2 linked regions of the Rhizobium rhizoryzae genome follow. The main gene of each other region encodes a partner of the protein of the gene in region 2 in a complex. Links are inferred from orthologs where the notes say so. Each region holds a gene or a part of one and is shown on either strand. Other genes may lie near its edges.

Region 1 (4,314 bases), 2.8 Mb from region 2 along the record:
ACTATCCCGGGTTTCGCTGATCAAATTCCCGGTTTTGACAATTGCAGCAGTTGATCGGCATCCGGTTCGCCGAGAAGGATCTCGCCCATCTTTTCATCGACCACACGCATGGAGACGATCTTTCCCTGCGGCGTGAACAGGATGCGCAGGTGGCTTTTTGGGCAAAGCCTCACCAGACAGGCGCCAAAGAGTTCAAAAGGTTTTTCGGCAATCGTCACCGCTGTAGACGCGCCAGAGACGTAGAGCGGGTTCGTGATCATGTTGCGCACCCAGGGCGGAAGCCGCTGTGTCTTGCGCAGCAGTTGCTGAAGGCTTTCCCGATGGGGCTGGGACGAAGCAACGATCTCGTGCAGGAAGCGGCCTGATTTTGCCTCTTCGGCTGCCGAGAGCTGCGAGACGGCAAGGACCAGCAGACAAAGGACAAGACTGAAGCGCTTCATCAAACAGCCTCCCGAAGACGCTCCGCCGTCTGCAAATCGACCGAAACGAGTTGCGAGACGCCCTGCTCCGCCATCGTCACACCGAAAAGCCGGTTCATGCGCGCCATGGTGATGGGATTATGGGTAATGATGACGAAGCGCGTTTGCGTCGATGCGGCCATCTCATCCATCAGGTTGCAATAGCGCTCGACATTGTGGTCATCGAGCGGTGCATCCACCTCGTCCAGCACGCAAATGGGCGCCGGATTGGTGAGAAAGACCGCGAAGATCAGCGCCATGGCTGTCAGCGCCTGCTCGCCACCCGACAGAAGCGTCATTGTCTGCGGCTTCTTGCCCGGCGGACGGGCCAGGATTTCGAGCCCTGCCTCCAGCGGATCGTCGCTTTCGATGAGCTGAAGTTCCGCAGTACCGCCGTTGAAAAGATGCGTGAAAAGGCGCTGGAACTGGCCGTTGACCACATCGAAAGCGGCAATCAGTCGTTCGCGTCCCTCGCGGTTCAGGCTCTGAATGGCAGATCGCAGCTTGCGGATGGCATCAATGATGTCGTCACGCTCCTTGATGAGCGCGGAGAGCTTGTCCGAGAGTTCCCGTTGCTCCTCCTCGGCCCGAAGGTTGACGGCGCCAAGCCGTTCACGCTCCATCTTCAGGCGGTCCACCTCGCGTTCCACGGCGCTCATGTCCGGCAGGGTGGAACCCGGCTGGATGCCTGCAAGACGGAATGCCTCATGCGGCTCCACGGACAGGGCCTGGCGAATTGCATTTTCCGCATCGTGTCGACGCTCTGCGGCGGACACCAGACGCTCCTCCGCGCGGCCGCGCTTTTCACGAACCTCGGCCAGGGCCGCAAGCGCGGTGGCAGCACGCTGGTCCGCCTCGCGCTGGCGGGTTTCGGCCTCGGCCAGAGCGTCTCCGGCGGCGCGACGCGCCTCTTCCGCCTTCTGCAACTCGTTCATAAGGGCGCGGCGCTTGTCCTCGAACTCCTCCGGCGCAAGATCCAGCTCGGCCATTTCCTCACGGGCTTCGTCCTCACGCTCCCGCAGGGTCGCAACATGACCTTCGGCACTGGCGACGCGGCCCCGCCAGTTCGTGCGCTCGGCGGAAATGGCCGACAGACGGCGGCGACGCGCATCCGCATCGCGCGACAGACCCTCATAGCGCGCCCGCGCTTCCGCAAGCTCTGCCCGATGCTGCGCCACCGTCAACTGATGTTGCGCCAACCGGCGGTCGAGATCGGCGAGATCCGGTGCATCCTGTCTTTCGGCACGGGCGGCCTCGTCCTGCGCGGCCAGTTCCTCGATCTGTTCGCTCAGTTGGGCAAGGGCATTTTCGGCAACGGCACGGCGGCGCATCAGGTCGCCCGCAGCACGCTCAGCCTGCGCAAGCGCTTCACGCGCTTCCGAAACACTGCGTTGAAGAAGCCGCAGGCGTTCGCGCGCCTCGCCAAGACGCGCCTCTTCGGTCCTGATGGCCTCGCCTGCCTGAAGGCTCAGGCTTTCCGCCTCCGACAGCTCGATACGCGCATCATCGATTTCGGTCTCCAGTTCGGAGAGCCGGTTTTTCTGCGCAAGCCGAAGAGCTGCAGCACTCGGTGCCTCCGAGCCGGTGACATGCCCATCCCAGCGATAGACGGCACCTTGCTTCGTCACGAGACGCTGCCCGGGTTTCAGGCTCGCCTGCAAAGCCTTCGCATTCGACTGGTCTACGACGCCGATCTGGGCCAGCCGGCGCGCCAGTTCCGGCGGCGCTGTCACGTGGCGGGCAATGGGTTCTGCGCCCTGCGGCAGCGCCGGTCCCTCGACGGCGTTTGTCAGGCGCAGCCAGTGAGACGGGGCGGCCTCGTCCAAGGCGCTATCGAGATCGTCGCCGAGTGCCGCGCCCAGAGCAACCTCGAAGCCGCGATCAACGCGGATCATTTCCGCCACCGAAGTGAACGCACCGCTTGCCTCACCGGCGCTCAGCATGCGGCGGATGGTACGGGCTTCCGTTTCCAACCCATTCAGGTGCGCGCGCGCCTGCTCGACGGGCTGCCGGGCCTCCAGTTCCCGCTGGCGGGCCTGAGACAGCGCCTCTTCGATCTCCTCGATAGACGCTGCCGCCTCCTCCAGCGCATATTCCGCCGCCTCCACCGCTTCGCGGCGCTCTGCCGGGTCGGTCAGTTCGGAGAGTTTGTCATCGAGTGTTTCAAGCTCGCTTGCCGCTTCACTGCGCTGACGGTCGAGGCGAAGGCGGCGATCGGCGATCTCGCGGATGACCCTTTCCAGCTGCGCAACTTGAGCGGCCACCTGCGCACGCTCGGCGGTAACAGCGGCGAATTCGCCTTCGCTTTCGGCCAGGCGTGCGCTGGCATCCTCATAGGCAAGCCGAAGTTCTTCCGCCTCCTCGCCAGATTGCGCCAGAAGCTCGGTCAGTTCCTGCTCTTCCGCATCCAGCCGCTCGATCACCGCGGCATTTTCCGCCATCAACTGCTCTTCGCGGCGAATATCCTCGGCAAGCTGCGCGAGGCGGCGCATGAGATCGTCCTTGCGGCGCAGAAGGCGGCCCGCTTCTTCCTCCAGCTGGCTGCGCGCGATCTGCAGCCGTTGAAGCGCGGCACCGGCCTTGGCCTCCACCTCGCGCAGTTCGGGCAGCTTCAGTGCGGCAATAGCCTGTTCCTTGGCGGCTTCCATCTGGCTCTGGGCGCGTTCGGCGACCACAGAGGTTGCGGCATTCAGCGCCTGCGTCGCCTCGTTTTCCGCATCGCGCGCCTGGACGAAGCGGATGTAGAGGAGCTTTGCCTCCCGCTCGCGGATATCGGCAGACAGCATCTTGAAGCGACTGGCCTGCCGAGCCTGACGCTTGAGGCTTTCGATCTGGCTGCTGAACTGGGTTGTGACATCCTCCAGCCGCTCGAGATTCGTTTCCGCAGCACGCAGCCGAAGCTCCGCCTCATGGCGCCTGGAATGCAGGCCGGAAATGCCTGCCGCCTCTTCCAGCAGTTGCCGGCGCGCCTGCGGCTTTGCCTGAATGAGCTCGCCAATCCGGCCCTGCCCGACCATGGAGGGCGAGCGGGCGCCCGTGGAGGCATCGGCAAACAGAAGCTGCACGTCCTTGGCGCGGGCTTCCTTGCCGTTGATCCGATAGACGGAGCCGTTCTCCCGCTCGATCCGCCGCGAGACCTGTATCTCATCGGCATCGTTGAAGGCGGCTGGCGCGGTACGATCGCTGTTGTCGAGGTAGAGGCCGACTTCCGCGGAATTGCGCGCCGGGCGATTTCCCGATCCGGAAAAGATCACATCATCCATGCCGGAAGCACGCATGTTCTTGTAGGAGTTTTCACCCATTACCCAGCGGAGCGCTTCCACAAGGTTGGACTTTCCGCAGCCATTGGGGCCGACGACGCCGGTGAGACCCGGTTCGATGATGAATTCGGTCGGCTCGACGAAGGATTTGAAGCCGACAAGGCGCAGTTTGGTGAACTTCATGCACCACCTGCAGACAGACAGACAAAAGCGGACACGGATACGCGATCCGTGTCCGCTTTCAAAAATGCGTTCGGATCAGAGCAGGCTATCGATGAGCGCCGACATGGCTTCAACCGACATGTCTCCGGAGTAACGGTTGCCGTTGATCAGGAAGGTTGGCGTTGAATTCACGCCGAATTCTTCCGCACCGCGCTTCATGGTGGCGTTCACTTGATCGAGAAGCTTCTGGTTCGTCAAGCAGGCCTCGAAGCCTTCCTGTGAATAACCGGCCATCTTGGACATTTGCAGCAGGGCATTGCGAACATTGCCGTCTGCCGGGGCTGCCCAGGCGCGCTGCTGCTTGAACAGCATGGAAACCATGGCGTAGTAGCTCTTGGCATCCGCCATTTCCTGCGGCTTGGCCGGGTTGCAGC
Region 2 (3,207 bases):
ATGGCTTCCTCCGCATCGTGGGTCACGACGATGGCTGTTGCGCGGCTTTGTCGCAGGACATCAAGCGTATCAGCCCGAATCGAATCCTTCAGCCGCGAATCAAGCCCGCTAAAAGGTTCGTCCATCAATAGAACACCAGGACGGGGAGCGAGCGCACGGGCCAACGCGACCCGTTGCTGCTCGCCGCCAGAGAGCGCGTGCGGAAACTTTTGCGCATAGTGCGCAAGACCCACCCGCTCAAGCGCCACCATCGCCTCGGCTGATGCCTCCGACGAAGGAAGCGCGGTCAACCCGAATTTGACATTATCGAGCACTGAAAGGTGCGGGAAGAGTGCGTAGTCCTGAAACATCAGGCCAACGCCGCGCTTTTCTGGCGGAACAAAGCATTGAGGACCTGCCATTTCGCGACCGTCGATGCACACACGCCCGCGCGTCTGCGACTCGATACCGGCCGCGATCCGCAGCAGTGTCGTCTTGCCAGATCCTGATGGTCCCAACAGGCACAGCACCTCGCCCGGGCGCGCCTCGAGGCTTATGCCGCGAATCGTTTCTTTGCCGTTATAGTGGTGGTGGATTTCTTCGAAGGTCAGGCTTGCGGCAAACGTGACCCCGGCAGTCCTGCGCAGAGCAGCCCCGCCACCTCGTTGCTTTACATCTGTATTTAACAGCATGCCTTCCGTGACCTCAGCTCTCTCAATCGCTAATCGTCCGGTGTGCCACCGGGTGTCAAGAGACCGAGCTCCTCCAGATCCAGCTGGGTAATCGGGTCTTCGTCCTCGGCCAACTCATCAGCAGACGATGGCAGCGGTACACGAAAATCAGGCGGAATTCTTCCTTGCAAGAGCCCCGCGCCCTTCAACTCCTCGATACCTGGCAAATCGCGGATTTCTTCCAGTCCAAAGTGATCGAGAAAACGTGGCGTGGTGCCCAGGGTGACGGGACGACCGGGCGTTCTACGCCGACCGCGAAAGCGTACCCATCCCGCTTCCATCAGAACATCCAGGGTTCCGCGAGAGGTTTGCACGCCACGGATCTCCTCGATCTCAGCGCGAGTGACCGGTTGATGATAGGCGATGATCGCCAAAACCTCGAGCGCTGCACGAGAGAGTTTGCGCGATTCCGTATCGTCCCGGCGAATCACGAAAGACAGATCCGCAGCCGTGCGAAATGCCCAACGGTCTTCGACGCGAATGAGGTTGACGCCCCTGCCAGCGTAGAGATGGACCAATCTCGCCATCACCCTGCGCAAATCAACAGTGCCGGGAAGCCGCTCGAGCAGGTATGCTTCCGAGACGGGCTCGGCCGACGCGAAAATCAACGCTTCAGCCGTGCGTTCCGCTTCCAGCTCAAGGCGTGAGATTTCCTCTGCGTTATCGTATCCGTTCCCGGCCATCTCGACGTCAGTTATCGACATCAGGCTTCTCCCTCATTTGAGCCTTGAGACGTGCGTTAAGGGGACTTCTCAGATACAGACTGCCGAACACCGAATCCTGCCTCATCTCCAGCTTCCCCTCACGCACCAGTTCAAGCGATGCAGCGAAGGCACTTGCAGTCGCAGTCACGCGATCGTTGGGGGGAAGGAACTCAACAAGATGAGCCTGAAGCGATGTCCAGTCGCCGATTTCACCCAACATTGAGGTGAGCAGTTCCCTCGCCTCCACCAGCGACCAGACTTTGCGACGTTCTATTGTGACTTGCGTGATTGCCTGGCGTTGTCGCAAATTGGCATAGGCATGAAGGAGATCGTAAAGTTCGGCCTCGAACGTCTTGCCTGCCCTGTCCGGCAGATGCTCCGGCGCACCGCGAGCAAAAACATCTCTGCCCAGCCGGTTCCGGTTGACGAGGTGACTTGCAGCCTCGCGCATGGCCTCCAGCCGCTTGAGACGAAATGCGAGCACCGCTGCCATCTCTTCCCCTGAAGGACCATCCTCCTGCCTCGACTGCTGGGGAATCAACAGTTTCGATTTGAGATAGGCGAGCCAGGCAGCCATCACCAGATAGTCCGCGGCAAGTTCGATCCGAACACGACGGGCACTCTCGACGAATTCCAGATATTGCTCTGCCAGCGCAAGGACGGAAATGCGCGCAAGATCGACCTTCTGATTGCGCGCCAGGTGCAGCAGAAGGTCGAGCGGCCCCTCGAAGCCGCCCACGTCGATTACGAGCGCCGCCTCGCTGACGCCTCGCGCCTCACTATCCTGCCAAAGCTTGTCCATCGGAATGGAGGTATGCTTATCGACGGCCATCGCTATACTCGCGCCTGTGGGAGAAGCCCCTCCTCCCGCTGGCCGATGCTAGCAGAAAAGCGGAACGGTTTACGCTGCTGGTATAAGCGACCAGAACTCGGCACGCAAATCGGCCTCGCTGGATGTGTCTGCCGGGGAAAAACCTGCCAGTGCAGCTTCGGCCCTCTTCAAGCTCTTGCCGGATAGAAGCGGGACCTCGCGGACGACCTGCTTCATTTCCTCCATGACGCCGTTGCAATGAAGGACAATATCACAGCCGCCGGAAATAATGTTGGCAGCACGCTCGCCCAGTGTGCCTTTCAGCGCGTTCATCGAACTATCGTCCGAGAGAAGAAGACCATCGAAGCCGATACGCCCACGAATAACTTCATCAATGACCTTGCGCGATGTCGTTGCGGGGTTTTCGGGGTCGATCGCCGTGAAAACAATATGAGCACTCATGCCCATAAGCTCATCTTTCATCTGACGAAACGGCAGAAAATCGTGCGCATCGAGTTCATCGATAGATGCCGATACCACCGGCAGGTCGTGATGGGAGTCTACCATCGCACGGCCATGGCCTGGCATGTGCTTCATCACCGGCAACATGCCGCCAGCCTTCAGACCGTCGGCTGCGGCTTTACCAACAGCCGCCACCGTCGCCGTGTTTTCTCCGTAAGAACGATTCCCGATGGCGGGCGTCCCTCCGGGCACAACAACATCGAGAACGGGCAGGCAGTTGATGTTGATGCCAAGCTTGGTCAGATCGAACGCATGGAGACGCGACATCAGCCATGCAGCGCGCAATCCCCGCGCCTTATCTTGCTCATAAAGCGCACCGAGAACCGAGCCCGACGGATAGTTTTCAGCCATCGGCGCGCGGATACGCTGAACGCGCCCGCCTTCCTGATCGATCAGCACAGGGGCATCCTGACGTCCAACTGCATCCCGCATTGACTGGACAAGATTGCGGATCTGAGCC

What was found.
Region 1: the proteins of G6N80_RS19305 (region 2) and smc are in contact, whole or in part, in a crystal structure (PDB 3ZGX), measured with the Bacillus subtilis proteins. The link is inferred for Rhizobium rhizoryzae from one-to-one orthologs.

What each region holds. Positions count from the first base shown.
Region 1 is NZ_CP049250.1:22,854-27,167, forward strand. Bases 240-4,245 are described here. They hold smc (chromosome segregation protein SMC), read right to left. Parts: upstream 3,902-4,245; coding sequence 440-3,901; downstream 240-439. Other genes in these bases: G6N80_RS06445 (Ivy family c-type lysozyme inhibitor), read right to left, coding at 240-440; G6N80_RS06455 (DsbA family protein), read right to left, coding at 3,977-4,245. Also shown: more of G6N80_RS06445, read right to left, coding at 21-239; more of G6N80_RS06455, read right to left, coding at 4,246-4,314. UniProt on the Bacillus subtilis protein: Required for chromosome condensation and partitioning.
Region 2 is NZ_CP049250.1:2,791,880-2,795,086, forward strand. The notes cover bases 309-3,207. They hold G6N80_RS19305 (segregation and condensation protein A), read right to left. Parts: upstream 2,217-3,207; coding sequence 1,401-2,216; downstream 309-1,400. Other genes in these bases: G6N80_RS19295 (ABC transporter ATP-binding protein), read right to left, coding at 309-671; scpB (SMC-Scp complex subunit ScpB), read right to left, coding at 701-1,393; nagZ (beta-N-acetylhexosaminidase), read right to left, coding at 2,316-3,207. Outside these bases: more of G6N80_RS19295, read right to left, coding at 1-308. UniProt on the Bacillus subtilis protein: Participates in chromosomal partition during cell division. May act via the formation of a condensin-like complex containing Smc and ScpB that pull DNA away from mid-cell into both cell halves.